DNA from 4 places in the Viridibacillus sp. FSL E2-0187 genome. Region 2 is predicted to be linked to each of the others. Evidence: riboswitches for the same ligand, from Rfam matches in the RefSeq annotation. Region 2 holds a riboswitch; each other region holds the start of a gene.
What was found. A riboswitch is a leader RNA that binds a small molecule or an ion and turns the genes downstream of it on or off. The one in region 2 is predicted to bind S-adenosylmethionine.
Positions count from the first base shown of each region.

Region 1: linked by a shared signal. The riboswitch ahead of metK (methionine adenosyltransferase) and the one ahead of MHH85_RS17635 (methionine ABC transporter ATP-binding protein) in region 2 are both predicted to bind S-adenosylmethionine.
Region 3: linked by a shared signal. The riboswitch ahead of MHH85_RS01735 (methionine ABC transporter ATP-binding protein) and the one ahead of MHH85_RS17635 (methionine ABC transporter ATP-binding protein) in region 2 are both predicted to bind S-adenosylmethionine.
Region 4: linked by a shared signal. The riboswitch ahead of MHH85_RS09605 (cyclase family protein) and the one ahead of MHH85_RS17635 (methionine ABC transporter ATP-binding protein) in region 2 are both predicted to bind S-adenosylmethionine.

Region 1 covers NZ_JBBOVG010000001.1:467,251-474,826, reverse strand. Annotated here, with positions in the region: gene MHH85_RS02325 (alpha/beta hydrolase) at 1-324, opposite strand, end outside; gene MHH85_RS02320 (gamma carbonic anhydrase) at 446-958, shown strand; gene metK (methionine adenosyltransferase) at 1,128-2,324, opposite strand; SAM riboswitch class I at 2,588-2,706, opposite strand; gene pckA (phosphoenolpyruvate carboxykinase (ATP)) at 2,909-4,495, shown strand; gene MHH85_RS02305 (hypothetical protein) at 5,233-5,691, opposite strand; gene MHH85_RS02300 (alpha/beta hydrolase family protein) at 5,696-6,481, opposite strand; gene ytkD (RNA deprotection pyrophosphohydrolase) at 6,459-6,932, opposite strand; gene MHH85_RS02290 (transposase) at 6,984-7,298, opposite strand.
Region 2 covers NZ_JBBOVG010000001.1:3,627,570-3,635,145, forward strand. Annotated here, with positions in the region: gene MHH85_RS17615 (YolD-like family protein) at 182-523, opposite strand; gene MHH85_RS17620 (Y-family DNA polymerase) at 804-2,060, opposite strand; gene MHH85_RS17625 (MetQ/NlpA family ABC transporter substrate-binding protein) at 2,361-3,179, opposite strand; gene MHH85_RS17630 (methionine ABC transporter permease) at 3,196-3,867, opposite strand; gene MHH85_RS17635 (methionine ABC transporter ATP-binding protein) at 3,857-4,870, opposite strand; SAM riboswitch class I at 4,989-5,093, opposite strand; gene MHH85_RS17640 (carbon-nitrogen family hydrolase) at 5,173-5,961, opposite strand; gene MHH85_RS17645 (pyridoxal phosphate-dependent aminotransferase) at 6,142-7,305, shown strand; gene MHH85_RS17650 (glycine C-acetyltransferase) at 7,472-7,576, opposite strand, start outside.
Region 3 covers NZ_JBBOVG010000001.1:368,331-375,906, forward strand. Annotated here, with positions in the region: gene MHH85_RS01700 (3-hydroxyacyl-CoA dehydrogenase/enoyl-CoA hydratase family protein) at 1-631, shown strand, start outside; gene MHH85_RS01705 (acetyl-CoA C-acetyltransferase) at 663-1,835, shown strand; gene MHH85_RS01710 (acyl-CoA dehydrogenase family protein) at 1,863-3,647, shown strand; gene MHH85_RS01715 (arsenate reductase family protein) at 3,756-4,112, shown strand; gene gcvH (glycine cleavage system protein GcvH) at 4,191-4,571, shown strand; gene MHH85_RS01725 (hypothetical protein) at 4,651-4,995, shown strand; gene MHH85_RS01730 (thioredoxin family protein) at 5,007-5,315, shown strand; SAM riboswitch class I at 5,372-5,478, shown strand; gene MHH85_RS01735 (methionine ABC transporter ATP-binding protein) at 5,605-6,630, shown strand; gene MHH85_RS01740 (methionine ABC transporter permease) at 6,623-7,291, shown strand; gene MHH85_RS01745 (MetQ/NlpA family ABC transporter substrate-binding protein) at 7,354-7,576, shown strand, end outside.
Region 4 covers NZ_JBBOVG010000001.1:1,979,435-1,987,010, forward strand. Annotated here, with positions in the region: gene MHH85_RS09575 (putative hydro-lyase) at 91-882, opposite strand; gene MHH85_RS09580 (NRAMP family divalent metal transporter) at 904-2,124, opposite strand; gene MHH85_RS09585 (LamB/YcsF family protein) at 2,139-2,900, opposite strand; gene pxpB (5-oxoprolinase subunit PxpB) at 3,111-3,836, shown strand; gene MHH85_RS09595 (5-oxoprolinase subunit C family protein) at 3,833-4,828, shown strand; partial or broken gene MHH85_RS09600 (GNAT family N-acetyltransferase) at 4,942-5,396, opposite strand; gene MHH85_RS09605 (cyclase family protein) at 5,452-6,189, opposite strand; SAM riboswitch class I at 6,267-6,362, opposite strand; gene MHH85_RS09610 (putative bifunctional diguanylate cyclase/phosphodiesterase) at 6,810-7,576, opposite strand, start outside.

The DNA.
Region 1 (7,576 bases), 3.2 Mb from region 2:
CGTACATTCGTACTTGAATTTTTCAACAACATGGATTCCTAATATAGCTCCTAAACCATGTCCCACTACAAATACAGGTAAGTTATATGTTAAAGCTGCTTGCATTAGTTGTTTAACGAATGTTTCGTAACTTTTAAATTCTTCACTGTGCACACGTTTATGTCTACTATCCTCTCCATGTCCAGGTAAATCTCCTGAAATAACATGTATACCAGACGTTCTTAAATTTTCGATTAACCATGCATAACGACGATGATGTTCGTATGCACTATGTATAATTACAGCGACAGCTCTTGCTTGGCCTTCCGTTTCCCATTTCCACATTACTATCTCACCTCATAAATTCCTATGTATATATTAACGTATTCTGCCTATTTCAGTTCCATTCATTGCTTCCTTTTGTTACGATAATAATACATAATAACTTGAAATGAGGCGTTTTTCGATGATTTATCCATTTAGAGACAAAAAACCATCTATTGACCCATCTGTATTTATCGGTGATAACGTAATTATTACTGGCGATGTTACTATTGGACCTGATTCTTCTATATTTTACAATACAGTTATTCGTGGAGATGTTTCACCTACGATTATTGGACGCAAAGTAAATGTACAAGATTTATGTTGTTTACATCAAAGTCCTGCATATCCACTAATCTTAGAAGACGACGTGACAATTGGACATCAAGTAACATTACATAGCTGTACTGTAAAAAAAGGCGCTCTAGTTGGGATGGCTTCAATTATCCTAGATGGTGCTGAAATTGGTGAAGGTGCATTTATAGGTGCAGGCAGTCTCGTTTCACAAGGCAAGAAAATCCCCCCAAACACTTTAGCATTTGGACGCCCTGCAAAAGTTATTAGAGAGTTAACAGAGGAAGATAAAAAAGATATGGACCGTATTGTCAACGAGTATTACGAAAAAGGCCAATACTATAAATCACTTCAAAAATAGTTCAATCAAGTTGCCTGAGTATCGTTTTTTAAACGATTTCTCAGGTTTTTTATTCTCTTACTATGAGTTTCTTCTATATTAAATAAAAATATCCCGAACTACAATGATTACTTAAATAATCAATGTGTAACTCGGGATATTTTATGTTATTGCGATTTTTTAGATTGAATTATAGTCCCGCTTTTTCTTTTAAAACGGCAGCTTTATCTGTAGCTTCCCAAGGAACATTCAAATCTGTACGGCCGAAATGACCATAAGCAGCTGTTTGTTTGTAGATTGGGCGACGTAGATCAAGCATTTTAATAATACCTGCTGGGCGTAAATCAAATAATTCACGAACCCACTCAACTAAATCTGCTTCTTTTACTTTTCCAGTACCAAATGTATCGATTGCAATTGAAACTGGTTGTGCAACACCAATTGCATAAGCCAGTTGTACTTCACAACGCTCAGCAAGTTCAGCTGCTACGATATTTTTTGCAACATAACGCGCTGCATAAGCTGCAGAACGGTCAACCTTAGTCGCATCCTTACCAGAGAAAGCACCGCCACCATGACGAGCATATCCACCATAAGTATCTACGATAATTTTGCGTCCCGTTAAGCCTGCATCACCTTTTGGTCCACCAATTACAAAACGACCAGTTGGGTTGATGAAGTATTTTGTTTTTTCGTCTAGTAATTCAGTAGGTACAACTGGAGCAATTACACGTGCTTGTAAATCCTCTTTAATCTGCTCTAATGTTACCTCTGGATCATGTTGAGTTGAAATAACAATTGTATCCACACGAACTGGACGATTATTTTCATCATATTCGATTGTTACTTGTGTTTTACCATCTGGACGTAAATAATCTAACTCTTTTGTTTTACGAACTTCAGTTAAACGTCGTGCTAATTTATGTGCCAAGCTAATAGGTAGAGGCATTAACTCAGGTGTCTCGTTACATGCGTATCCGAACATTAAACCTTGGTCACCTGCACCAATTGCTTCTATATCTTCATCTGACATTGAGCCTTCGCGTGCTTCAAGTGCTTGGTCAACGCCCAATGCGATATCAGCTGATTGCTCACCAATTGCCGTTAAAACAGCTACGTTTTCGCCATCAAAGCCATATTTACCACGTGTATAGCCGATTTCCATTACCGTTTCACGAACGATTTTAGGAATATCAACATAAGTTGATGTTGTAATTTCTCCTGCTACTAATACAAGACCCGTTGTTACTGTAGTTTCACACGCTACACGTGCATTCGGGTCTTTTGAAACGATTTCATCTAAAATGGCATCCGAAATTTGATCACAAATTTTATCTGGATGTCCTTCTGTTACACTCTCTGATGTAAACAGTCGACGGTTTGTCATTTGGTTTCCTCCTATTATCTGCGAGATTGCCTCGGAAATGATACGGTACTCATTACCCATGTTAGTTCTTTCCAGTAGGATTGAACGCCAAGCCGTTGCTGCCTTTAACACGAGGATTCTAGAAAGTGCCACTATATATAAATAGAACCGCATAAATTACAATTACTTATTAAAAATTTAGGAATTGGTCTATTTTAAATAAAAAAACCCTTCCCCCCATTATTACTAATGAGTGGAAGGGAATAATTCATAAGCACCTTTCACTCTTATCGTTCAAGGATTAAATCCTTGCATCAGATTGAGCACCAGCGCATCACATAAAATCACAATGCAGGTTGCCGGGTTTCATAGGGCCTGACCCTCCACCAGCTCGGGATAAGAGTATCCGTTCAATTTCTCATATTAGAACATTATAGCTTAGTTGTCAACTTCTTTTTTATTTCTAAAAAAAAGTACAACTTTCATAGAAATTATATGGTAATTAGTATAGATTATTTAGCTAAATGTGTTATACTAATTTCCGAAATGAATTATAAATCCCCTCTAATAAGAGGAATAATATAAAAAGGATGGTACGTAAAACGATGAATTCAGTAGAAATTACGAATGAACTGAAGGAATTATTGAAAGGTGAAAATATTCTTGAACAACTTTCAGTACCACAATTAACAGAAAAAGCTACTTCACGCGGTGAGGCAATCCTAACTGTTGATGGTGCAGTCAGAGCAGTCACAGGAAAATATACAGGTCGTTCTCCTAAAGATAAATATATGGTTGAAGAAGATAGTTCGAAAGACAAAATTGATTGGGGTAAAGTAAACAGACCAATTTCGTCGGATATCTTCGACTCATTATACACTAAAGTAATAAACTACTTAAAAGAAAAAGAAGAATTATTTGTATTTAAAGGTTTTGCAGGTGCAGACCCAGCATCTCGATTAGCTATTCGTGTAGTGAATGAATACGCTTGGCATAACCTATTTGCACATCAATTATTCATTCGTCCTACTGAAGAGGAATTAGAAACTCATGAAGCTGACTTCACAATCGTTTCTGCTCCAACTTTCAAAGCGGACCCAGCAGTAGACGGTACTGATTCAGAAACTTTCATTATCGTTTCCCTTGAAAAACGTATCATCCTTATTGGCGGTACTGAATACGCTGGAGAAATGAAAAAATCGATTTTCAGTATTATGAATTACTTATTACCACAACAAGGTATTCTTTCAATGCACTGTTCAGCAAACGTTGGTGAAGCAGGCGATGTAGCATTATTCTTCGGTTTATCTGGAACTGGTAAAACAACTTTATCAGCAGATGCAGATCGTAAACTAATCGGTGATGATGAGCATGGTTGGTCTGACAATGGTGTATTCAATATCGAAGGCGGTTGCTACGCTAAGACTATTAACCTTTCTAAAGAGAAAGAACCTGAAATATACAATGCTATCAGTTTTGGTACTGTTTTAGAAAACGTAGTAGTAGATGAAGAAACACGCATTCCTAACTACGATGATGTTTCGCTTACAGAAAATACTCGTGTTGCTTACCCAATCCAAAATATCGAAAACATTGTTGATCCATCTGTTGCAGGCCACCCTAAAACAATCATCTTCTTAACTGCAGATGCATTTGGTGTATTGCCTCCAATCAGTAAGTTATCAAAAGAGCAAGCAATGTATCACTTCTTAAGTGGTTTCACATCTAAACTAGCAGGTACTGAACGTGGTGTTACTTCACCTGAACCAGTATTCTCAACATGCTTCGGTTCTCCATTCTTACCACTTCCAGCAACAGTTTACGCTGAAATGTTAGGTAATAAAATCGACGAACACGAAGTAAATGTTTTCTTAGTAAACACAGGTTGGACTGGTGGCGAATACGGCGTTGGTAACCGTATGAAACTTTCTTACACTCGTACAATGGTTCGCGCTGCAATCGACGGTAAACTAAATAACATCTTTACTGAAAAAGATGCTATCTTCGGATTAGAAATGCCTGTAGCTATTGAAGGTGTTCCTACTGAAGTATTAAATCCACGTAACGCTTGGGAAGATAAAGAAGCTTATGATCAAAAAGCTTCTGCACTTGCTGGCATGTTCCGAGAAAACTTCGAAAAATTCGGTGTTGTATCAGAAGATATCGTGAAAAATGGCGGTCCTATCGCTTAATTCATCCAACATAACAAAAAGACCACTCTCCGAGTGGTCTTTTATTTTAATAATATATATAAATTGATAAGACCGTTGATTTCCACTGCGGTTGGCGCTTTCCGTGGGAGTCGCCACCTCCGCTCCAACAAAGTAGCCTATAATTAATTTTAGCCCCAATAAATTACACAAACGCATTTATTATCCCAAACACCATATTCAAAACAATAAAAATTATAATAATTGTAATAATACGATGCAATGTAAGAACCTCTACTTCTTTATCTTTATAACGCTCATAAAGAATCCATAAAACAATTCTTCCTAATAAATAAATTAAATGCTAAATATACAATCTTAAAAATAGTCAACTTTTCAAAAACACCTGTCTTTTTTCTGAGTTAAATCAGCTTTTTTAAAATAAAATGGTTGGTGATAAATATGTTATGTATAGATAAGTAGCGGGTATTCAAAATGTATGCGAATGATAAAGAGTTTACGCGCTATCGATTTAAAACGATTGCAGAATGATCAAAAGGCATTTATCATAATCAAAACTTACGCCCAATAAAAGAATCAAGCGCAACGATTCTCTTAAGAAAAATGATATTGCTTTTTCGTAATACGACTAAGCAACACAACAAAGACCATTCTTTTCCTTATTTTCATTTACTATAAAAAAAACAGGGCGAAGTATCTTAAATAATAGTCAAACAAAAAACACTCAGGATATGAACATTCTGAATGTTTTTGTTATATTATTCAACGTCAACATCATAAAATACTGCCTCTGTATGAGGATTAGCAAATTGTTGTATCACTTCTTCAGAATATGCTCCTGTAACTTTATTAAAGCGCACCTCAAAGCCGTAATCCCTAACCTCTATGCTGCCATTCCCATCGTTATCATAATAGCGCATAGAGAACCATTTTAATTTCCCCTCTTTATTAGCAGCATGATTTTTTAAAAATGCACGATTATCATCTTTTAAGGGAATTCTTTGGATTTTTATAAGACCTTCATCTTTAGAGACATCTGCTATTTTTTCCAATTCTTCAATAACCCCATGTTCTTCTTGCCAACTTTGAATTTCTACATCTACACACTCTTTTGTGAATTCATCGCAAAGAATTACCCAAAATGGATATGTTTCCTCAAAACTTGCATCAACTTTTACTTTTTCCTGGTCGACTGTTATTTTTACATAACCTAGCATAAGTTCACCCCTTTTGGAGTTTCATCCAATTGCATGCGCTCTTAACCATTTTGTGATTGACTGCACTAGGGAAAAAATGAGTATAGTCATTAAAATACCATGTTTCCACATGCTTATTAAATGCCTTTAAGCTTTCTTCAAGCAATAAAGCATGATGCAATCCAACGTTTTCATCCTTTTTACCATGAATAATTAATACCGGTGCATTTAATTTTTTTATCTCAGCAATTGGTGAACGCTCTTCATATGCCGCAGGTATCTTAGTAGGTGATCCGCCTATTACCCTTTTCATCATTCTGCGCATATCTATACGTTCTTCATACGTAAATTTAGGATTAGAAACGCCTGCCCAAGTCACAATAGATGTAATGTCATCTCGCAAAATCCCAGTCCAAAGCGCCATCAAACCGCCTCTAGAAAATGCGAATATATGAATGCGATGTGTATGACAATATTGTTTTAATACATCGACACCGTTTACTGCATCATAACGGTCATTTCCACCAAATTCATCTCGACCTTCTCCCCCACGATTTCCGCGGTAATACGGCGCAAAAACAACTAATCCTTGCGATGCAAATTGTGCAATACGAGCAGGTCGAACCATACCAATACCTTGCATACCACCACGTAGATAGAGTAGTCCTTCATAAATACCCTTTGCGACTGGCTCTGCAAGTAATCCTTTCACTCGTAAACCTTCTGACCAATATGTAATTTCAGTTAGACGAACTTTGGGATTTGGAGACGGATAATCACGACGACTTTCAACGAAGCCATTTATCTTCACGCTCACTCACCTTCTCCAACATTTTTTTCATCCCTGCATCTTTCATGTAGAAGCTTAGTCGATCACTATTATGTAACTCTTCATCTGATAGCAATACAGCTCCATTCGTTTCAAATTTCCGCTGAATGTCATCAATTCCCAAGACATTTGCCACATAAACTGCTTTACTAAATGGAAACTCATCATGAACATAGTATGTTGCTAACCACTCGATCTCATGAATGATGGCACCTGTTTCTTCATATACTTCCCTTTTTGCAGCTTGTTCTAACGTCTCTTCTCCTTCTACTTTACCACCTGGAAATTCAAGACCCCGCTTTGGATGATCCGTTAATAACCACTGTTTATGATATTTAGCCAAGACTAGTACATGCTTAGGCGCCATGTTAAAAGCATTTTTCTTAAAAGATAATTCAACACCATTGCCGTTTAAATCCGTAAATGTAAACATACCTTCGATCACTCCCTATTGCTCTAAGTGTAACGAAGGTATGTTTTTCAATCAACTATAATATGGCATTTGTTCGATTAGTTGCTTCGTTTCAGTATCACCAAATTCGTGAACAAGTGCATACAGTTTCTTTAAACGTAGATCAACTTCATCGTTTTCCTGATCTAAATGGTATGGAATGTAAGGTAATTGAGCTCTCCATATACTCTTCCCATCAAAGTATTCCGCTTGATTAAATAGTTGGTCAAAAATTTTTATATATTGAGGTTCAATCTGAAGTTTAAATTCCCATGGGGATTCGTCAGGAGAAGTATAGTAACGCTGATTTGCAATTGAAACGTAAAGCGTAATGGGTTTATTCATCATATCATCCTCTTTTTTAATATAGGATAACCTAATCTATATCAATTATACTTTGACGTCCATCAAACATAGCAATTTTCATTTGTTGATCAATAGAGAAAGGTTGTTTATGTATGGTTTCTAAAACTAATTTATACAATGTTTTATAAAAGCATTTCTTTATAATGCTCTACACTGATAAACGTAGTATGAATAAAACGTAAAAATCCGCCTCTACTAATCTTAAGTAAAGGCGGATTCAAAATTTTTATTTTCTTTCTCAAGCAACTTATATCAAATTT
Region 2 (7,576 bases):
AATGCTATGGTCCAGTATTACACCGCAGTGATGATCGTCGTAATTGCCACGACACTGATTACACTTCCATTATTAAAAGCGATTTTCGGAAAACACGATTGATTCCATTGTTTTTTATATAACAATAAAAGCCTCTATACATTCGCATAGGGCCTTCTAATGTAATTGACTCTTTTAAAGATTAATCACAATAATTACATTCTAATTGCGCTCTGTAAATAGTATCAAGTGGTATACGCCGAATGACTGTGTCCGTTTCTAACGATAGCTCACGAGCGGATGCCTTAAGATCCGTAATAATTCCTGTGTAGTGACTTAAATTATGTTCAACTAGAGTTTTAAGCGTAACAATTAACTTTTGGTCATACGCGAATTGAATAGTCTGTTGTAGTTCTTCTAATTCCCATTCACTCAATCCATTTGGTAATTCTTCTTCCGATTCATGTTTCCATGCTCTAATTTGTTGCACATGTTCTGGTAGCATCATCGAAACCCATTTAATACTGCCTCTATCACGAATCATCTTAAAACACCTGCTTTTCCATTATATTTTGTGCGACATGATATAAAAGAACACACTAAAAAACACTTTAAATTATTTTCTTTTCAATATTACGTCAGTCTTTTATGCAAATTGTTTCAACCTGTGTATTTAGTGCATAAGTTGTGAATAACTAGACCTATTTGCAGATAACAATTAGTTATCCACATATCCAAAAGACATTATCACTCCGTAGTGTTATACAATTATTATTCAAATAGTGTATAGCAATAAAATGGATACTGAATAAATATACACTGTTTTATTTTTTGTGACCTCCTAATAATTTTGAACGTGCGACGGCGGTGCCAGCTTCTGTATAAGAGACCGCACGTAAAAGCGCAGTCGGGCCATAGCGAGAGCGCAGTTGATCCATGGTAGCTCCGAGCTTACGACGACGAAAGCGGTCAGTGTCGAACAAACTAAGTTGCATTGAACGTTCAGATTCAAGCTTTGTAATACTAATCGTAAGCTGACGTACGGGCCTATCTTCTATATAATATTCATCGAGTAACTGCTGGCAGATCTGATAAATTTTCATCGTTTCATTCGTTGGTTCATCAATTGAGCGCGAACGATGAAAACCTCCACCAAATGCATTTTTGCTGTAGGAGAGCCCAAGTGAAATGGTACGCCCTACCTTAAATGCTTCGCGTGCACGTCTTGCGATGTCTTCACACATCTCCAAAATAACTGCAAGCACTTCTTCCTTTTTGTTATAGTCACGCATTAAAATTTGCCCTTTACCATAACTTATTTGCCCTTCAATTATTGGTTCGCCAAGTTCAGAAAGATCAATTCCCCACGCATGATGATAAAGCTGATTACCCATAATACCAAAACGAGCCTCTAGTGTTTTTAAATCTGCTTTTGCTAAATCCCCTACTGAAAAAATCCCCATATGATTAAGCGAGCGTTCTGTCTGTCTCCCAATACCCCACATCTTAGAGAGTGGTGATGTAGGCCATAACTTTTCTTCCACATCTTCATATCCCCATTTAGCAAATCCTGTTTTTTTCGCTTCTAAATCAAGCGCTAGCTTTGATAACAACATATTAGGCCCCATACCGACGGCACTTGGAATTCCAAACTGGTTGTAAATATCTCGTTGTATCTTCTGCGCAGTTTGTTCAACTGGTCCCCATAATTTTTCTGTTCCTGTTAAATCAATAAAACTTTCATCAACACTATAAATATGGATAGCTTCCTTTGGGACGTAACTGTTGAGTAGGCGTGTAATTTCCATTGAAACGCGGATGAAGAAGTCCATTTTAGGTTCAAATAGCCTAATATCTGGATGCTTCGGAATTTCATAGAGGCGTGTGCCAGTTTTTACTTGGAAACGTTTTTTCATCATTGGTGATGCTGCTAGCACGATACTTCCCTTTTGATTGAAGTTACCAACTACCGCAATTGGCGTCTTCATCACATCTAAATGCTCTAACGTTGCAATACAACTCGCATAGAAGCAACGCATATCAATACACATAATTGATCGCCTTGGCATGTTTTCGTACATAACCTATCCTCCAATAGAGAACATTTGTTCTTATTTTAAATTGAGATGAGTGAGATGGCAAGTGGGAATATAAGGAATTGGGGATTTACTTTCAATTAGGCGGATTTCATAATAAAAAAAGACTACTGCACACTTTTAAGTGTGCAGTAGTCCTTTTAGATAAATGCCATCGTACTCAGTCATCCAGCTTCAGTGGCCAGACTCTCGAGGTCACTTCCACCTTCTCGGTTGAAAACTGAAAGTACGTTTTCAATTCGAAGGTTCCAGTGCTTGTCGAGTCTAAACGGGCCACTTCAGCATTTATTTCATCCAGTCAGGTTTGCCGAAGCCTTTGAATTCTTCATCGATGATTTTTTCGAATTCTTCTGATTTAACGATTTCTAAAATGTCTTTTGCTAGTTGTGAATCTTTATTTTCTTCCTTAACTGCAATAACATTACGGAATTTATCAGGCATGTTTTCTAAGAATAGTGCATCTTGTAATTTAAGTCCTGCTGCAAGCGCGAAGTTTCCTGGGACACCAACAAGGTCAGCACTTTCGATTGCACGAGGTAGACCCGCTGCTTCGATTGGTTGGAACACTAAGTTTTTAGGATTTTCAACAACGTCTTTTTCAGATGCTTTTAGCTCTTCGATGTTAGGGTCAATTTTGATAAGACCTTGTTCTTGTAATGCTAATAATGTACGTGCCGCATTTGATGGATCGTTAGCAATCGCTACTTTTGCACCGTCTTTAATATCATCAATTGATTTAAAATCTTTTGCAAAGAAGCCCATTGGTGCAGTTGGCACGTTGATTAGACCAGCTAACTTCATTTTGTTCTGTTCATTAAAGTTTTGAAGATAAATTGAGTGTTGGAAAAGGTTTGCATCAATATCACTAGAATCTAATGCTTTATTTGGTTGTACATAGTCACTGAATTCAACCGTTTTTACTTTATAGCCTTTTTTCTCTAATTGCGGGATGATTGCTTTATTTAACATGTCACTATATGGTCCTGCAGTTGCGCCAATTTTAATGTCTTTTGAATCCTTTGGTTTGCTTTCATCTTTGTTACCACATGCAACTAAAGCTGTTGCTAATACGAATAATAACGCTGCTAGTAAAAACTTTTTCATTTTCAAATCTCCCCTTTTATCGTTTATCAATTGCTTTTGAAATGGCATCGCCTGAAAGTTGAATAATTTGGACGATAACAATTAAAATGACAACTGTCGCAATCATAATTGTGTTGTCATAGCGGTAATAACCAAAACGGATAGCCAAGTCACCAATTCCGCCACCGCCGACAATACCAGCCATTGCGGAATATGCTACTAAACTAATAATCGTCATTGTCACCCCTTGAATAATACCCGATTTCGCTTCAGGTAATAGCACATCTCGTATGATCATCCACGGTGTTGCACCGACAGCTATTGATGCTTCGATGACACCTTTATCAACTTCACGCATAGACGTTTCTACTAGTCTCGCAAAGAATGGAATGGCTGCTACAGATAATGAAACACTCGCCGCTACGGGACCAATTGTATCTCCAACCAGTATTTTTGTTAGCGGGAACAACGCTACTAATAGAATGATATACGGAACGGAACGAACTAGATTGACGATAAACCCTAAAACCCCATTAAAAAAACGATTACGTAAAAATAAACCTTTGCTTGTAACAAATAAAATAATACCAAGTGGTAAACCGATAATTAGTGAAATACTAAGTGAAATACCAATCATCAGTAACGTTTCACCAAATGCTTTCCAAATGTCCGGAAGCATACTAATAAAATGTTCGAAATCAAATAGCATCGTTAATCACCTCCACAAACGCACCGCGCCCTTCCATATAAGAAATAGCTCTCCCTACATTATCTGGTTGACCTTGTAGCTCCATTAGGAAAATACCAAGCGGTTTTTCTTGAATATATTCAATTGTGCCGTGCAAGAAATTACCACGTACTTCAAAGTTTTGAATCATATCTGAAATGACGCCCTCACCAGCTACATCTCCTTTGAATAGTACTTTCACAATTTCCCCTGTCACACCTTTAAGAATAGTTGGCGGTAATTCAAATGATACAACGCTACTAATAAATTCTTGTGTTAATGGCTCAACCGGATTTGCAAAAACATCGTAAACTTCTCCTTCTTCAATGACTCTTCCATCTTGCATAATAACCATACGATCACAAATTTCTTTCACAACATCCATTTCATGTGTGATAAGGATAATTGTAATATTCAACTCACGATTGATCTTTTTTAGTAAGCGTAAAATGGAAACCGTTGTTTTTGGGTCAAGTGCTGATGTTGCTTCATCACAAAGTAGTACGGATGGATTGTTTGCAAGTGCACGAGCAATACCGACACGTTGCTTTTGACCACCACTTAACTGCGCTGGGTAAACGTCGATTTTCTCCGATAAACCGACCATTTCAAGCAATTCTTTTACACGGGCCTTAATTTGCTTCGGTGGTGTAGCCGCTGCTTTTAAAGCAAATTCGATATTTTCGCCAACCGTTTTTTGACTGATTAAGTAAAAGTGCTGGAAGATCATACCGATTTTCAAACGCGCTTTACGCAGTTGTTCACCTTTTAACTTCGTTAAATCTTGGCCATTTACGATGATACTCCCACTCGTTGGTCGCTCTAGTAAATTGATACAACGTAGCAGTGAACTTTTCCCTGCGCCAGAGTAACCAACAATACCGAAGACTTCACCTTTATCGATTGTCAACGATACGTTGTCTACGCCCGTTACCGTACCCTTTTTTGTTTTATATACTTTTGTAAGATTCTGAATCTCGAGCATATTGTATCCCCTCAAATCTGTTTAAATTATGTAACTTCTATAGAATTACTTGGAATTTACTGTATTAAAAAATGCTTCTTTCGGTTTTCTGAAAGAAGCATCGTAAATGTAAATTGGCGATTTATCTTCCAGAATGTACTCATTCTGTAGGAATTGGCACCTTCCCTTTTCAGGGGGTTGCCGGACGTCATAGGGCCTATCCCTCGGTCTCTCTAGATAAAGTTCAATATTCGTTTGTAAGTTATGAACTAAATATTACTGTGAAATAATGTAGATGTCAAACACTTTTTTGAAACTTTGTATTATTTCAAAATATCTTTATATAATTCAGGGCGACGATCATCATATACCGGGATTCGTTGTCGAATTTCATCCACTATAGAGAAATCGACATCGATAATCGCCATTTCTTCATCTTCTCCACCAGTCCATAACACTTCACCCCAAGGTTCAATAACCATCGATTGACCGTTGAAATTTTGTTTTTTATGGCTAATTCTATTTACCGCAATAACAAAACACTGGCTTTCAATTGCACGTGCTTGTAATAACGTTTTCCAATGATCAATACGTGGTGTTGGCCATTGTGCAGAAACGAAAATTACTTTCGCTCCGTTCAAGGCATGAAGACGTAACCACTCTGGAAAACGAATATCGTAGCAGATAACACCAGCTGCTGGAATATCACCCAGTTCAAAGTTATTTTGCTTATCGCCAGCTGATAAATACAAATGCTCGTCCATTAGACGGAAAAGATGCGCTTTATCATATTCGCTGACAAGCTCCCCTTTATTGTTATATACGTACATCGTATTGTAGAATTCCCCATCTTTTTTTGTTGATACCGAGCCACCAACAATATGAATTTGTAATTCTTCTGAAAGATTTTGTAGAAAATTCTTTGTGCGCTCCCCGTTCGGATCTGCAAGGTCTTCTAATTTCTCTAAAGCATAGCTAGAATTCCACATTTCAGGAAGAATTGCGAGTTCCGCTCCCTTATCAGCGGCCTCCCTGATAAACTTTTCGACGTTTGTAAAATTTTTTTCGATGTCCCCGAAGGCAACATTTAACTGTATACATGCAATTTTCATAACTCCACCACCTGTAGACATTTTCTTAAAAAGGTTATAATATTTCTCTTATTATTGCGACTATTTTATACACACGTCTATTTTATCCACAAAGTAGTTGTTGTGTATAGAGTATTTAGAAGAAAGATTTTGTGGATAACAAGTTATTAAAGAAAAAAATTCAAGGGGGTTTGTTCGAAGATGGAATTTTCAACGAGATTACAACAGTTGCCGAAGCAGTTTTTCGCGACTTTAGTACAAAAAGTAGGTGCCGCAGTTGCGGAAGGTAGAGATGTCATCAATTTAGGCCAAGGAAACCCAGACCAACCAACACCTCCTCATATTATAAAAGCTATGCAGGAAGCTGTTATTAATCCGCAAACTCATAAATACTCCCCATTCCGTGGCTTACCAGAATTCAAGGAAGCCATTGCTGAATTTTATGCGCGAGAATACGGCGTTGAAATCGATGCAAATACGGAAGTAGCCATACTTTTTGGCACAAAAATTGGTGTAGTTGAATTACCTTTAGCTATTATGAACCCTGGTGATTCAATGCTACTCCCAGACCCTGGTTATCCGGACTATTGGTCAGGCGTAGCACTAGCTGATGTCAAGTTCGATACAATTCCATTACTAGCGGAAAATGGCTTCCTACCTGATTACACAACTGTGTCAGATGAGGTAAAAGCTCGTGCAAAATTAATGTATTTAAATTATCCGAATAACCCAACTGGTGCTGTTGCTAATTTATCATTTTTTGATGAAACGGTGCAGTTTGCGAAAGATCACGATATTGCAGTTATGCACGACTTTGCATATGGAGCAATTGGATTTGATGATGAAAAACCAGTGAGCTTTTTACAAGCTGAAGGTGCTAAAGATGTCGGGGTTGAGTTGTATACTTTATCGAAAACGTATAATATGGCCGGTTGGCGGGTTGGCTTTGCAGTTGGTAACGTAAAGCTAATTGAAGCATTAAATTTAGTACAAGACCATTTATTTGTCAGTCTATTCCCTGCTGTACAAGAGGCTGGTATTGCAGCACTTACTAGTTCACAAGAATGTGTAACAGAGTTAGTAGCTATGTATGAAAGCCGCCGGAACGCATTAAAAGTCGCTTGCGATCGTATTGGCTGGGCAGTGACAGCACCAAAAGGTTCATTCTTTGCATGGCTTCCTGTACCAGAAGGTTATACGAGTGAAGCATTTGCTGATTTATTACTAGAACAGGCTGATGTAGCAGTTGCTGCGGGTAATGGTTTTGGTGAATACGGAGAAGGGTACGTACGTGTTGGCTTGCTTGTTGATGAGGACAGGCTTCATGAAGCAATAACGCGTATCTCAAAACTAAATTTATTTTAAGTGTTTATACATTGAAAAACCACCTTATCCCATAAGTTGGTTTTTCAGTGGAATGGGTTTAATAAATATAACAATAAAACATTCACATAATCACAGGTGACTATAGAATTAACAAAAAAATTTCCTAATAAAAATGCCCAGCACATAGCGCTGAGCATTTTTTATATTATGAAATTACGCCTAGCTCTTTACCTACTTTTTCATAAGACGCTAAAGCTTCGTCTAGCATTTCTTTTGTATGTGCGGCTGTTGGCATATTACGTACACGTCC
Region 3 (7,576 bases), 3.3 Mb from region 2:
TGGCGGTTCTGAAGTTTGTTTACCAGCAGCTCATATTCAAGCAACAATGGAAACGTATATGGGTCTAGTGGAAGTAGGGGTAGGTCTAATTCCTGGCGGTGGTGGTAATAAAGAATTGTACTTAAAGCATTTAAAAGGATTACCAAATGGAGTACAAGTCGATTATCAAAATATCGCAAACAAAGTATTTGAATCTATCGCAATGGCGAAAGTTTCAACATCTGCTGAGGAAGGGAGAGAAAATAACTTCTTAAACTTTGCAGATGGTATTAGCGTTAACTCTGATCACCAACTATATGACGCCAAACAAGCAGCATTGGCATTATATGAGGGTGGTTATACAGCGCCAATTAGAACTAAGGTGCCGGTTGTAGGTGAAACTGGTTATGCAACATTATTATTAGGAGCACAAGGAATGTATCAATCAGGCTTCATTAGTGAGCATGATTTGAAAATAGCGAAAAAGCTTGCCTTTGTTTTAGCAGGTGGCAAAGTTCCATACGGCACATTAGTGGATGAACAATACTTACTAGATTTAGAGCGTGAAGCGTTCTTAAGCCTTGTAGCAGAGCCAAAATCACAAGCTAGAATGCAACATATGTTAGTGAAAGGTAAACCACTTCGCAACTAGTTTTAGAGAAGTGATTAAGGGGGAATCTACTATGCGTGAAGCTGTTATTGTAGCAGGTGCAAGAACACCTATTGGAAAAGCAAAAAAAGGATCTTTAGCAACTATTCGTCCTGATGATCTTGGAGCATTAGTTGTGAAAGAGACATTACAAAGAGCGGGTTATGAAGGGGACATAGATGATTTAATTCTTGGTTGCGCTATGCCAGAAGCAGAACAAGGGATGAATATTGCGCGTAATATAGGAGCGCTTGCTGGGCTACCTGATACAACGCCAGCTGTAACAGTTAATCGATTCTGTTCATCAGGTTTACAATCAATCGCTTATGCTGCAGAACGTATTATGCTTGGACATTCAAAGGCTATTATTGCAGGCGGTATTGAATCTATGAGTCTAGTACCAATGATGGGCAATGTGATTAGACCTAATGCGACTTTAGCGGAAACTGCGCCACAATATTATATGAGTATGGGGCATACAGCGGAAGAAGTAGCTAAGAAATATGATGTTAGTCGCGAGGATCAAGATGCCTTTTCTGTTCGTTCACATGAATTAGCCGCTAAAGCAATTCAAGAAGGTAAATTCGTCGATGAAATCGTGCCAGTGGAAGTCGTACAACGATACGTGGATGCGGGGAATAATTTGCAAGAGAGAAAATTCACATTTGACATGGATGAAGGTGTACGTGTTGGTACATCTCAAGAAACACTTGCGAAATTACGCCCAGCGTTTTCAGTAACTGGAAGTGTAACAGCAGGAAATGCTTCACAAACTTCAGATGGTGCAGCAGCAGTACTTGTTATGGACAGTGAAGAGGCTGAAGCACAAGGCTTAAAGCCGATGGCGAAATTTTTATCCTTTGCAGTAGGCGGGGTACCTCCTGAAATTATGGGGATTGGCCCAACAGTTGCTGTACCGAAGGCGCTGAAAATTGCGGGCCTATCTATCGAAGATATTGACCTATGGGAAATTAACGAAGCTTTTGCTTCACAATCAATTCAAGTGGTGCGTGAACTGGGCATCGACCTTGAAAAAGTCAATGTTAATGGTGGTGCAATTGCATTAGGGCATCCGCTTGGTGCTACAGGTTCCATCTTAACACTGAAATTAATTCATGAGTTAAAACGTCAAGGTAAAAAGTACGGTGTAGTAACAATGTGTATCGGTGGCGGTATGGGAGCTGCTGGCGTATTTGAAATTCTATAAATAACACACAAAAGGGGAGCGATTATTATGACAGAGAAATTAGCGAATATCATTAGAGGCGGTAGCTTTTTAACTGAAGATGTAGAACTTGATCGTGTATTTACGCCAGAAGATTTCACTGAAGAGCATAAAATGATTGCGAAAACGACAGAGGACTATGTGCAAAATGAAGTATTACCAGTCGTTGAAAACTTAGAAAATCATGAGTTTGACCATTCTGTACGATTATTGAAAAAAGCTGGTGAACTTGGTCTTTTAGCCGCAGATGTACCTGAAGAATATGAAGGATTAGGCTTAGACAAAGTAACATCGGCATTAATCGCTGAGAAAATGTCAGTAGCTGGCGGATTCTCTATTACACACGGTGCACATGTTGGAATTGGTTCATTACCAATCGTATTATTTGGTAATGAGGAGCAAAAACAACAGTACTTACCTAAGCTAGCATCTGGTGAGCTAATTGCAGCTTATGCATTAACGGAGCCAGGTTCTGGGTCGGATGCATTAGGTGCAAAAACAGTAGCAAAACTAAATGCAGAAGGCACACATTATGTATTAAACGGAGAAAAACAATGGATTACAAACGCTGGTTTTGCTGATGTATTCATCGTATATGCGAAAATTGATGGCGATAAATTCTCAGCATTCATAGTAGAACGCAATTATCCAGGTGTTTCTGTCGGTGCAGAAGAAAAGAAAATGGGGATTAAATCTTCTTCAACTCGAACACTAATTTTAGAAGATGTAAAAGTACCAGTTGAAAACCTACTTGGTGAAGTAGGGCGCGGTCACATTATTGCATTTAACATTTTGAACATCGGTCGTTACAAATTAGGTGTGGGATCAATTGGTGCATCAAAGCGTGCTCTTGAATTAGCGATTTCGTATACAAACCAACGTCAACAATTTAAAACACCTATTTCATCTTTCAATTTAACGAAAGAAAAACTATCAACAATGGCTTCAAAATTATATGCTACTGAAAGTTTAATCTACCGTACAGTAGGATACTTTGAAGATCGTATGGGTCAATTAAGTGAAGAAGAACAAAAAGACGGTAAAGCGATTGCAGCATCAATTGCAGAATATGCTATTGAATGTTCTATCAATAAAGTTTTTGGTTCTGAAACACTTGACTATATCGCTGATGAAGCAGTGCAATTACATGGTGGATATGGTTTCATGCAAGAGTATGAAGTAGAGCGCATTTACCGTGATTCACGTATTAATAGAATTTTTGAAGGAACAAACGAAATTAACCGTTTCATCATACCTGGCACGTTTATGAAAAAAGCAATGAAAGGTGAGTTACCTTTATTGCAACAAGCGCAGAGCCTACAACAAGAGCTTTTAATGCTAATGCCTGAAGAAATTGGTGATGAGCCATTAGCACAAGAAAAGCATCTTGTGAAAAATGCGAAAAAAATCGCTCTATTAGCAGCTGGTCTTGCTGCACAAAAATATGGCCCGAAATTAGATGCCGAACAAGAATTACTAGTGAACATTGCGAATATCGCTAACCAATTATTTGCAATGGAATCTACTGTGTTACGTACAGAAAAAGCTATTGCTCGTGATGGGTTAGACAAAGCAAGCCAAAAATTACTATATACTCAAATCTTCTGCCAAGAAGCATTTGAAGAAATCGAAAAAGAAGCAAAAGAAACAATCATTACAGCTGTAGACGGAGACAATGCTCGTATGATGTTATCTGCGCTTCGCAAACTTACTCGTAACAATCCTTACAATGTTATTGCGAAGAAACGTGAAGCATCAGTTAAACTAATTGCTGCTGAGAAATTTGTTGTCTAAAATAAGCTAGTTGAGAATCCGAACACAACTTTTGTGTTCGGATTTCTTGCTTGTATACTATACTCCCACTACAATAGAATTAAATAGTTTGGAAAAAGGAGCATGTATATGTCTATTTTATTCATTCAATATCCAAAATGTACAACTTGTCGTAAAGCAAAAGCATGGTTAGACGAAAATGGCGTAAAGTATACAGATAAGCACATCGTTGAAGAAACACCTTCTAAAGAGGAATTAAAACAGTATCTAGATGCTAGTGGTTTACCATTGAAGAAGTTTTTTAATACTTCAGGGATGAAGTATAGAGATCTACAATTGAAAGATCGACTGGCTGATATGTCGGAAGATGAGCAATTAGAATTGCTTGCTTCGGATGGTATGTTAATCAAGCGTCCAATCGTTACAGACGGTAAAAAAGTGACGTTAGGATTTAAAGAATCAGACTTTGAACAGACATGGAAATAACACAGACATATGCTTGTTTTTACAATGGAAATATGTCAAACTTAAAGTGAATATAATTACATATTTGGAGGGGTATTCATGAGCACACCAAAAGACTTACGCTATTCTGAAGAACATGAATGGGTAAAAACTGAAGACGGAAAAGTACGTATCGGTATTACACATTTCGCACAATCTGAACTAGGCGATATCGTTTTTGTTGAACTTCCACAGGTTGGCGACGAATTAGTAGCAGACGAACCATTCGGCAGTGTTGAATCTGTAAAAACTGTATCAGAACTTTACGCACCGATTTCTGGTAAAGTTGTTGAAATTAACGAAGAGCTTGAAGAAAGCCCAGAGTTCGTTAACGAATCTCCATACGATAAAGCATGGATGGTTGTAGTTGAACCAGCTGATAACGCTCAAGTTGATGCATTATTAACTGCAGAACAATACGAAGCAATTATCGAAGAATAAGATCTGAAAACGCCGTGCATTTGCTCGGCGTTTTTTTAAACTTGGTAAACGACAAAAAGTATTTGTTAGGAGGGTATATATGACTTTTAACAAACTGATTATCGTAGAAGGGCGCCAAGATAAGTTGCGAATCGCGCCAATATTAGCAGAGAACATTCCGATAATATGTACGAATGGAACAGTTAGTGCAAGCCGATTAGAAGAGATTTTGGCACCATATGATGACTGCGAAATGTATGCATTTTTTGATGCTGACTCATCGGGTGATAAGCTCCGTGCTCTTTTTAAAAGAGAGTTCCCAAATGCTCGTCACCTACACACCTCCTCTACTTATAAACAAGTAGAAGCTACTCCTAGAAGACATTTAGCTAGAATATTATTGGCGGCAAATTTTACAGTTCATAAAGAATATCTAATAGTATAGGAATGAAGAAGATGGAAGAATGGTCACGTGAACAATGGGAAGAAACTATGAAAACCTCCTCGCTTTCGGCTTTTTATTTGTATACACCATTATGTGGTACATGTGCAGTTGCGTCGAAGATGATGGAAGTAGTAGAGCATGTCGTTAGCGATATTCCTATTGGTAAAGCGAACTTGAATTATATACAAGATGTAGCGTTTGATTATGAAGTAGAAAGTGTTCCGTGTTTGATTATTTCGAAAAACGGGAAAATTCACGATAAAATTTATGCCTTTCAATCAGTACCTTTTTTGTTTGAAAAATTACGTCAAAACGATTGACGTTAAAGCAATAGCGTGATAAAGTAGCAAACATAACTAATTAAATATAGTCGTTACTCTTATTTAGAGAGGTGGAGGGAAGTGCCCAATGAAGCCCGGCAACCGTCATATTTATATGGCACGGTGCCAAATCACACAAAGTATTTACTTTGGAAGATGAGAGAACGGTTTTACGTATATAGCTTTGCGTTAAACCCTTCTGTTAATCTGCAGAAGGGTTTTTTTAGTTTCTAAGAGATGCCAGTAGAAAGTGCATACTTTTTAGTTTTAAAATAAAGGTGGTATGACAGTGATTCAGTTAGAAAATGTAATGAAAAAATATAAAACTGCTAACGGAGAGTTAACCGCTGTCAAAAATGTGAATTTATCTGTTGAAAACGGAGAAATATTCGGCATTATTGGATACAGCGGAGCGGGTAAGAGTACGCTCATTCGTTTATTAAATGGTTTGGAGCAACCGACAACAGGAAAAGTTGTTGTGAATGGTCAGGAAGTTTCGTCGATTAAAGGAAGTGCGTTACGTAATGCACGTCAAAAAATCAGTATGATTTTCCAACATTTCAATTTACTCTGGTCACGTACTGTTGAAGAGAATATTGCATTTCCATTAGAAATTGCAGGTTTATCTAAGGCGGAACGTCAGAAAAAGGTATTAGAACTTATTGAATTAGTCGGTTTAAAAGGCAGAGAAAAGGCATATCCTTCTCAATTATCAGGTGGTCAAAAGCAACGTGTAGGTATTGCTAGAGCACTGGCAAATAACCCAGAAGTATTGCTTTGTGATGAAGCTACTTCAGCACTTGATCCTGAAACTACGGATTCAATATTAGATTTATTAGTTGATATCAATGAAAAATTAGGCTTAACAATCGTACTTATCACACATGAAATGCATGTCATTCGTAAGATTTGTCATCGCGTGGCGGTAATGGAAGCTGGACAAGTTGTTGAAAATGGTGATGTCCTAGAAGTATTCCAATCACCACAAGCAGACGTTACAAAACGATTTGTATCTCAAATTACTGATACGAATGAACGTAAAGAATCAATTGAACAAATTATTGAAAACTACCCATCAGGAACACTTGTAAAATTAACGTTTGTAGGCTCTTCAACTGGCCAGCCAGTTATTTCACATTTAAGTCGTGAACTTAATTTAGACGTGAATATTGTCCATGGTAATATTTCGCAAACGAAAAGTGGACCATATGGTACGCTGATTATTCAGTTAGATGGCAATAATGATAATGTACAAAAAGCAGTCACATATATGAATGAACATGGAGTAAAAACGGAGGTGATCGAAAATGCTTAATGATCTCTTCCCGAATGTACAATGGGATAGAATGTGGGAAGCAACGATAGAAACACTGTATATGACAGGCGTTGCTACAGTTTTCACATTTATCATTGGTTTAGCTTTAGGTATTTTGCTGTTTTTGACAAGCCCTCAGCAATTATGGGCAAATAAATTAGTAAGTTGGTTAACAGGTTCGATCGTGAATATTTTCCGTTCGATTCCATTCATTATTTTAGTGATTCTATTAATACCATTTACGAAACTATTATTAGGCTCAATTCGAGGTCCCAATGCCGCATTACCAGCTTTAATTATTGGAGCAGCACCATTCTATGCGCGTATGGTTTTAATTGCGTTAAAAGAAATTGATAAAGGTGTCATCGAAGCGGCACGTTCAATGGGTGCAAAAACTTCTACGATTATCGGTAAAGTGTTAATCCCAGAATCATTACCCGCATTAGTTTCGGGTATTACTGTAACAGCTATCGCACTTGTTGGTTACACAGCAATGGCAGGTGTTATTGGGGCAGGCGGACTAGGGACATTAGCGTTTTTAGACGGTTTCCAAAGAAGTCAAAACGATGTAACTTTTGTTGCAACAATCCTTATTTTAGTAGTGGTATTTATTATTCAATTCGTCGGCGACCTTATTACGGCGAAAATTGATAAAAGATAATTTGGGCTTATACGGTATAACCGATCACATATAACTAAACAGTAAAAAGGAGCGTTAAGAACATGAAGAAACTTGTAGCAGGAATCCTTACAGGAGTATTAGCCCTAAGCTTAGCAGCTTGTGGTAAATCCGAAGAGAAATTAGTAATCGGTGCAGCTAATACACCACATGCAGAAATTTTAGAAAAAGCAGAGCCATTACTTGAAAAAGAAGGTATCAAGCTGAAAATCGAAAGATATCAAGATTTTGTTTTACCGAACAAAGATCTGGCGAATAAGGATTTAG
Region 4 (7,576 bases), 1.6 Mb from region 2:
TGCAGTGACAAGATGTTAAGGAAAATATAAGTAAAACACATATAAAAAACGCCTCTAAGTTAACTTTCTAACTTGGAGGCGCTTTAAAACTTAAAGTACGCTTAATTTATCATCTTTTAAATCACTGATGAACATACAACCGGGTCCGTGGGTAATCATAATAGCTGGTTTACTTTCCATCGCTACTGCTTGAGGTGTAACGCCACAAGCCCAAAATACTGGTACCTCGTCTTCTTTGATTGTTACAGCATCTCCAAAATCAGGCATATTCACATCTGTGATCCCAATTTGGCTTGGATCGCCAATATGAACTGGGGCACCATGAACATCTGGGAAGCGAGAAGTAATTTGTACAGCTCGGATTGCGTCAGCATGTTTCATAGGACGCATACTAACAACCATTGGGCCTTCAAAAATACCTGCTTTTTCGCATGGGATATTCGTTTTATACATAGGTACATTACAACCTTCTTCAATATGTCTTACTGGAATTCCACTTGCAAGTAGTGGCGTTTCAAAAGTAAAGCTACATCCTAATAGAAAACAAACCATATCATCTTCCCAATAATCTGTAACATCGGTTACTTCTTCAGTGAAAACACCATCACGATATATTCGATATCTCGGTATATCTTTGCGAATATCTGAACCAGGAGCAATAGAGTTAGGTGTAAATGACCCAATATCGGATACATCCACTAGTGGGCAAGATTTGGGATTGCGTTGACAGAACAACAAGAAATCATACGCATATTCTTTCTTTAAAATCACTAAGTTTGCTTGTGTATAGCCTTTAGCCATTCCCGCTGTTGGTCCTGTCAGTTCACCATTTCGAATTAATTTTCGAATAGCAGTTGGAGCCATTGTATCGAATTGTGTCATCATATTTCCCCACTTTCTTTACTAGCTAAATAGTTTAGGTAATTCGACAATAAGTGTTCGAACGCTAAGTACAGCCATAACGACTACAACAAAAATACCAGGAATCGTTAACCACATCGGATGCTTATAGTTCCCAACAACATCTTTTTTATATGCTGCGATTAATAACGTACCAAGTGCAAGCGGTAAGATTATTGCATTGATTGCCCCTACTAAAACTAGAATTTTCACAGGTTTACCAACGAATGCAAATGTGATAGTTGATACCACGATAAAGCCAATAATAACCCAGTTATGATACTTTTCAATCATTGGGTGGAATGAACGAATAAATGATACAGATGTATATGCAGCACCGACTACAGAAGTAATCGCAGCTGCCCACATAATAACACCAAACATACGATAACCAATTTCACCTGCAGCTAATTTAAAGACAGAAGCAGGTGGGTTAGCAGGGTCAATTGCCAAACCTTGATGTACTACACCTAATACCGCTAAGAATAGTGCTACACGCATAATACCAGTAGCAGCAATACCTGTTACTGAACTTTTCGTTACATCAGGTAAAGATTCTACTCCTTTAACTCCTGCATCTAGTAAACGGTGGCCACCGGCGAAAACAATGTACCCACCAACTGTCCCACCAACTAAAGTTACGATTGAAAGGATATCCAGTTTTTCTGGTGTAAATGTATTTGCTAATGCATCACCAACTGGTGGCGATGTTGTAAAAGCAACATACATCATAAGTAAAATCATGATAAAGCCAGCTGCTTGTGCAACCTTATCCATCGCTTTACCTGCTTCTTTTACAAGAAAAATGAAAATTGCAAATACTGCACTAATAACTGCGCCCATAATCGGATCCAAGCCGAGCATAGCATTCAATCCTAGACCAGCTCCAGCAACGTTTCCGATATTAAAAGCTAGTCCACCAATAACAATCATGATGGCTAATACAAGACCTAAACCAGGAAGTACTTTGTTGGCAATTTCTTGACCACGCATACCTGATACTGCGATGATACGCCATACATTCATTTGAGCGAAGACATCTAAAATAAGTGAAACTAGAATAACAAAGGCAAAACTAGCTCCTAATTGTTGTGTAAAGACCGTCGTTTGTGTTAAAAACCCTGGTCCAATCGATGATGTTGCCATTAGGAAGGCAGCTCCTAATAAGACGCTACGTCCTACTTTCTTTCTGCCTTGTCCTTGATCTAAGCTAACCTTTGTCATATGAAAACCCCTTTTTATACGTGAAATGCTTGAACGTTGATGTTATTTTTCTCCAATGTGTTTCGTATATATTTTGCAAATGCAAGTGCATGTATTCCATCCCCATGGATACAAACAGTATCTGCTCGTAATAATACTTTCGTTTGTTGTTGAGACTCAATATAACCTTCTTTGACCATCGTTACGACTTGATTTACAGACTGTTCCTCGTCTGTTACTAAAGCATCTGATTGTGTGCGTGAAGTAAGTGAACCATCCGCTTGATATGTACGATCAGAAAATACTTCATGAGCTGTTTGAAGACCAAGTTTTTCTCCTGCCTTCGTTAACTCACTTCCAGCTAATCCGAATAATACAAGCTCAGGTGAGACATCATATACAGCTTGTGCAATAGCTTCAGATAATGCCTGATCTTTCGCAGCCATATTATATAATGCTCCATGAGGTTTTACGTGCTGCATTTTCTCGCCGAATGTTGATAAAAACCCTTGTAGTGCACCAATTTGATATACGATCATGTCATAGCCTTCTTGAGGAGTAATTTGCATTGGGCGACGTCCGAAGCCATTTAAATCAGGCAAACCAGGATGAGCACCAATTTTTACACCTTTAGCTATAGCCATTTTAACTGTTTCCCTCATCACTGTTGGGTCTCCTGCATGGAAACCACATGCTACATTAGCTGAAGTAATATAATTTAAAATTTCTTCTTGTTCCCCTAGTTTGTATTGACCAAAACTTTCTCCTAAATCGCAATTCAAGTCTACACGAAACATTTTCTCAGCCCCTTACTAATTCAAAATTGATTTAATGTCAGTTTTTCTAACACAAAATTTATATTATCACTAAATCATTATTCTGAAAACATTTATTTTTGAACTTTCTCACAATAATGAATTATCAATTGTAAATAACTTACTTGTCATTTACTATTATCTATCTATATGATTATATTGTTTAATATGCAAAATGAGGGGTTGTACGTTATGGGAGAAGAATTTAAACACGTGAAATTTAAACCTTTGGGTGATTCAGCAGTAATGGTTCAGATTGGGAATACAATTGATCCATCAAACTGCACTATTTTACAAAATTTAGCATCATTACTTGAAGAACAGCCATTTGAAGGGTTTATAGAAGCTGTTCCAGCATATACAAATATTACAATTTACTACAATCCATATACACTTTTTAAGGTTAATGGAAATGTAACATCATATAGCTTTGTATGTCGGTATGTACAACAACTGATTACTCAAATGACAACAGTTAAACAACACACGCAAAGAGTAGTTGAAATACCCGTTGTCTATGGTGGTGAATATGGTCCAGACTTAGAATATGTGGCCGAAATTAATGGTTTAACGACAGATGAAGTCATTCAGTTACATAGTGCAAATGATTGTCTTGTTTATATGCTTGGTTTTGCACCTGGTTTTGCTTTTATGGGAGGCATGAATGAAGCTATAGCAACACCTCGAAAAGAAACACCTAGACTTGCCATTCCTGCACTTTCGGTTGGGATTGCAGGCAAACAAACAGGAATTTACCCATTTGAAACACCTGGTGGCTGGCAAATCATCGGTCGTACGCCACTCGATTTATTTTTACCAAATGAAACACCACCTTCCCTATTGCAAGCAGGTGATTGTATTCGCTTTAAACCAATATCTGAAAAAGAATACAAACAATTGAAGGAGACAAGATCATGACAGTTACAGTCGTTAAACCAGGTTTATTAACTACCATTCAAGATCTAGGGAGATTCGGGTCACAAAAATATGGAGTCATCGTTAGTGGTGCTATGGATGCTTATTCATTAAGAATTGCGAATATTCTTGTAGGTAACTTAGAAAGTGAAGCCGTACTTGAGGTTTCATTATTTGGGACTGTATTACAATTTAATGATGACCATCTTATTGCACTAACAGGTGGAGATTTAACAGCAACGATTAATAATGAGCCTGCACCACTTTGGCGTCCATTTATAGTGAAAAAAGGAGACTTATTAAAGTTTAAAAGAGCCCACAAAGGTTGTCGTGCTTATGTAAGCTTTGCTGGCGGTATTCAAGTTCCTATTATAATGAATAGTAAAAGTACATATTTAAAGGCGGGAATGGGCGGATTTGAAGGTAGAGCATTGCAAAAGCAGGATGAAATAAATATCGGACCTTATACTAAAAGTAATAAAGAAATACATCAATATGCAATACAACTAGTAGGTCCTGCTTCTTGGTCTGTAAATTACAACGAATTAATCTCTTTAAAGCAACAGCAAACAATACGTGTGATGCCTGGTACAGAGTGGGATAGTTTTACCACTGAAAGTCAGCATTGCTTAACAAACAACCCTTACACGCTTTCTACAGAAGCTGATCGTATGGGGTACCGCTTTGAGGGGCCAGCGTTATCATTGACAGAGAAATTCGAATTATTATCAGAGGCTGTGACCTTTGGAACAGTTCAAATCCCACCAAGTGGTAAACCGATCATTTTAATGGCCGATCGTCAAACAACTGGTGGTTATCCGAAAATGGTTCAAGTCATCACAGCTGATTTAGCTAGTCTTGCACAGTTACAAACAGGCGCTAAAATCCGATTCAAGCTCGTAACATTAGAGGAAGCTCAACAAGCATTAATAGCTAAAGAGCAAAAAATAAAAACTATCGCTACTGCTATTCGCTGTTCTGCAAAGCTTTCTTAACATGTAAAAAGTTTTGTCCAACAAAAATATAGAAGAACAAAGAGAAAGAGCATGTTTTGAATGAAGATTATTCAAAACATGCTCTTATTATTTTTATATCTTTGTATATTTACTTATAACTTTAAAGTCATAAATAAACTATTCGGATCCTCAATGTAATTAGAAAAAGGCTTACAATATTGAAACCCTTTTTTCAAATACAGCCTCTTAGCAGGTTCATAAACCTCCATTGAACCTGTTTCTAAACTTAATCGCTTATATCCACGGTACCTAGCCACTTCAATAATATGCTCAAGAATACTTCTTGCAACGCCTTTCCGTAAATATAATGATGCAGTACTCATTTATTTTATTTCACCATGGTGTGCATCCAGTTCTTTTAGTGCTCCGCAACCTGCTAATGCGCCTTCTTTCCATGCACTACAGAAAGTAATCTCTGGTTTTTTTATTCCTCGATATTTAACTCATGTATACTTTCTGGTGGAGAATTTAGTGCCATACCTTGGAGATGCTCCTCCAGTAACGCCTTAACGTCATCACCTGATAAATCATCAATTCTAATATCCAAAGAATACACCTCTCAGTTTCTATTATTCATTTGCAAGTACATTCAAGGTACGTACTTAAGGCAGGATAGCAAATGAGCGAACTGGGAAGCCAGAAGCCTTTTCAGGTTTAGGTACGATGTTAAAGATGACAGCCCCTTTTGCGGGTAGCTGGTCTAGATTAGTTAGCAACTCTACTTGATATGTATCTTGTTCCAATACATATAGTTCACCTAGTAATGCATTGTTTTGACGGTATAAAATGCTAGAATCCGTATCAAAAGTTTCATGTCCTACTGCTTTAATATGACGCTCTTCAAACAAGAATTTTAGCGCATCAACCGACCATCCTGGTGCATGTGGATTTCCCTCAGCATCAAAGTTATTGAATGCTTCAACATTAGGCCAGCGTTTGCTCCAATCCGTACGAAGAGCAACAAATGTACCCGCTTCAATTTCACCGTGTTCGGCTTCGAATTTCAAAATATCTTCAACTGAAATCGTGAAATCATGATTCTCTGCTGCATCTTTTGAATGATCTATTACAATGAGCGGCAATGCAAGTTCTTTTAACTCTAATTCTTCTAAATAACGAGCATCACGAACAAAGTGAATAGGTGCATCTAAATGTGTTCCATATTGTCCAGCAAACGAGAAATTTTGAGCAAAAAAACCATCATCATGTGAAAATAAAGTTGTTTTTTCCAACCCATTGAATGCGTTGAAACGGGGTGTTTCTGCTCCAAAAGTATGTGTTAAATCGATCCATTTCTTTTCTTTTAACGTTTGTAGTGCATTGATTAATTCTGTTGACATATCCATCACCTCATCATTTTTTTGAACAAAAAAACCTCTTCTTGATAAGAAGAGGTTGACGATACGTCCATGCACTCTTCTTATCTTCAAGCATACGCTTCTGGAATTAGCACGGTACATCGTCCGTTGCTGAGATTTCACAGGGCCAGTCCCTCCACCTCTCTGGATAAGAAAAAAGTTATTTTGTTGATTCTTAATTTACAACTATAGAAATCTATTGTCAATAAAAATTTAGAAAATTCTTTATAATATATGATTTTTATAATCAATTATGATAGCTTTCTTCTACAATAATAGTGTAATATGCGCTCTAGCCTTGTTTGATGCCAAATGGCCAAATGCTAACCGCCTACTATCAAGAGGCTTTGTAAAGGGCACTGAGCCACTCTCAGTGCACGTTTAGCTGAAACTGACTTAGTTGATCCTCAAAACTATAAAAATCTCGCGATAGCCGGCTACAATTTATATAATATATTTGTTAAGTTCTTACTACTATAAGAAGCAAAACTAAATACTAAATAAATTAGATAATAAACAAACGTTTTGAATAAAAATTATAAAAAAAGTCACCCCAGCGTATTGGGTGACCTTTTGTCTAGCTTTCTATATATAACACTTCCCTAAATTCTCGATACATACAATTCATGTAATTTTGCGGAAAATTCATCTGTCGGTAATGGCTTACTAAAGTAATATCCTTGTGCAAAGTCACATAGGTTTTCACGGACGATATATAATTCATCTTCCGTCTCTACCCCTTCAGCAACCACCTGCATACTTAATGCATGTGCTAATTTGATAATAGCAGTCACCATTGCGACATTACTAAGCCCTGATTTTAAACCATGGATGAACGATTGATCGATTTTCAATACATCAATTGGAAACTGTTTTAAATAGCTTAGAGAGGAGTATCCTGTTCCAAAGTCATCAATAGCGATGATTACACCTAGAGCTTTTATTTGATTAAACGTTTCAATTAATTCCTCTGTTTGATGCATTAAGCTCATTTCGGTAATTTCCAACTCTAAATTTTTTGCTGGTAAACCTGTATCTTGTAATACTGCACGTAAATTGTACACAAAATTTCTTTCCTTCAAATGAATAGGCGAAATATTAACTGAAATACGAATATCAAACCCATATTCATCAAGCCACTTCTTCATTTGTTTACAAGCCCTTTTCAATGTCCATTCACCAATAGAACTAATCAATCCACACTCTTCTGCAAAAGGGATAAACTTAGCTGGAGAAATAAAACCGTAATCCTTATCATACCAACGAATTAAAGCTTCCATTCCGTTTAATTGATTTGTTTTTAAATCGATTTTCGGTTGATAATATAGTTGAATTTCATCTTGCTTAATAGCATGACGGAGTTTTGTTT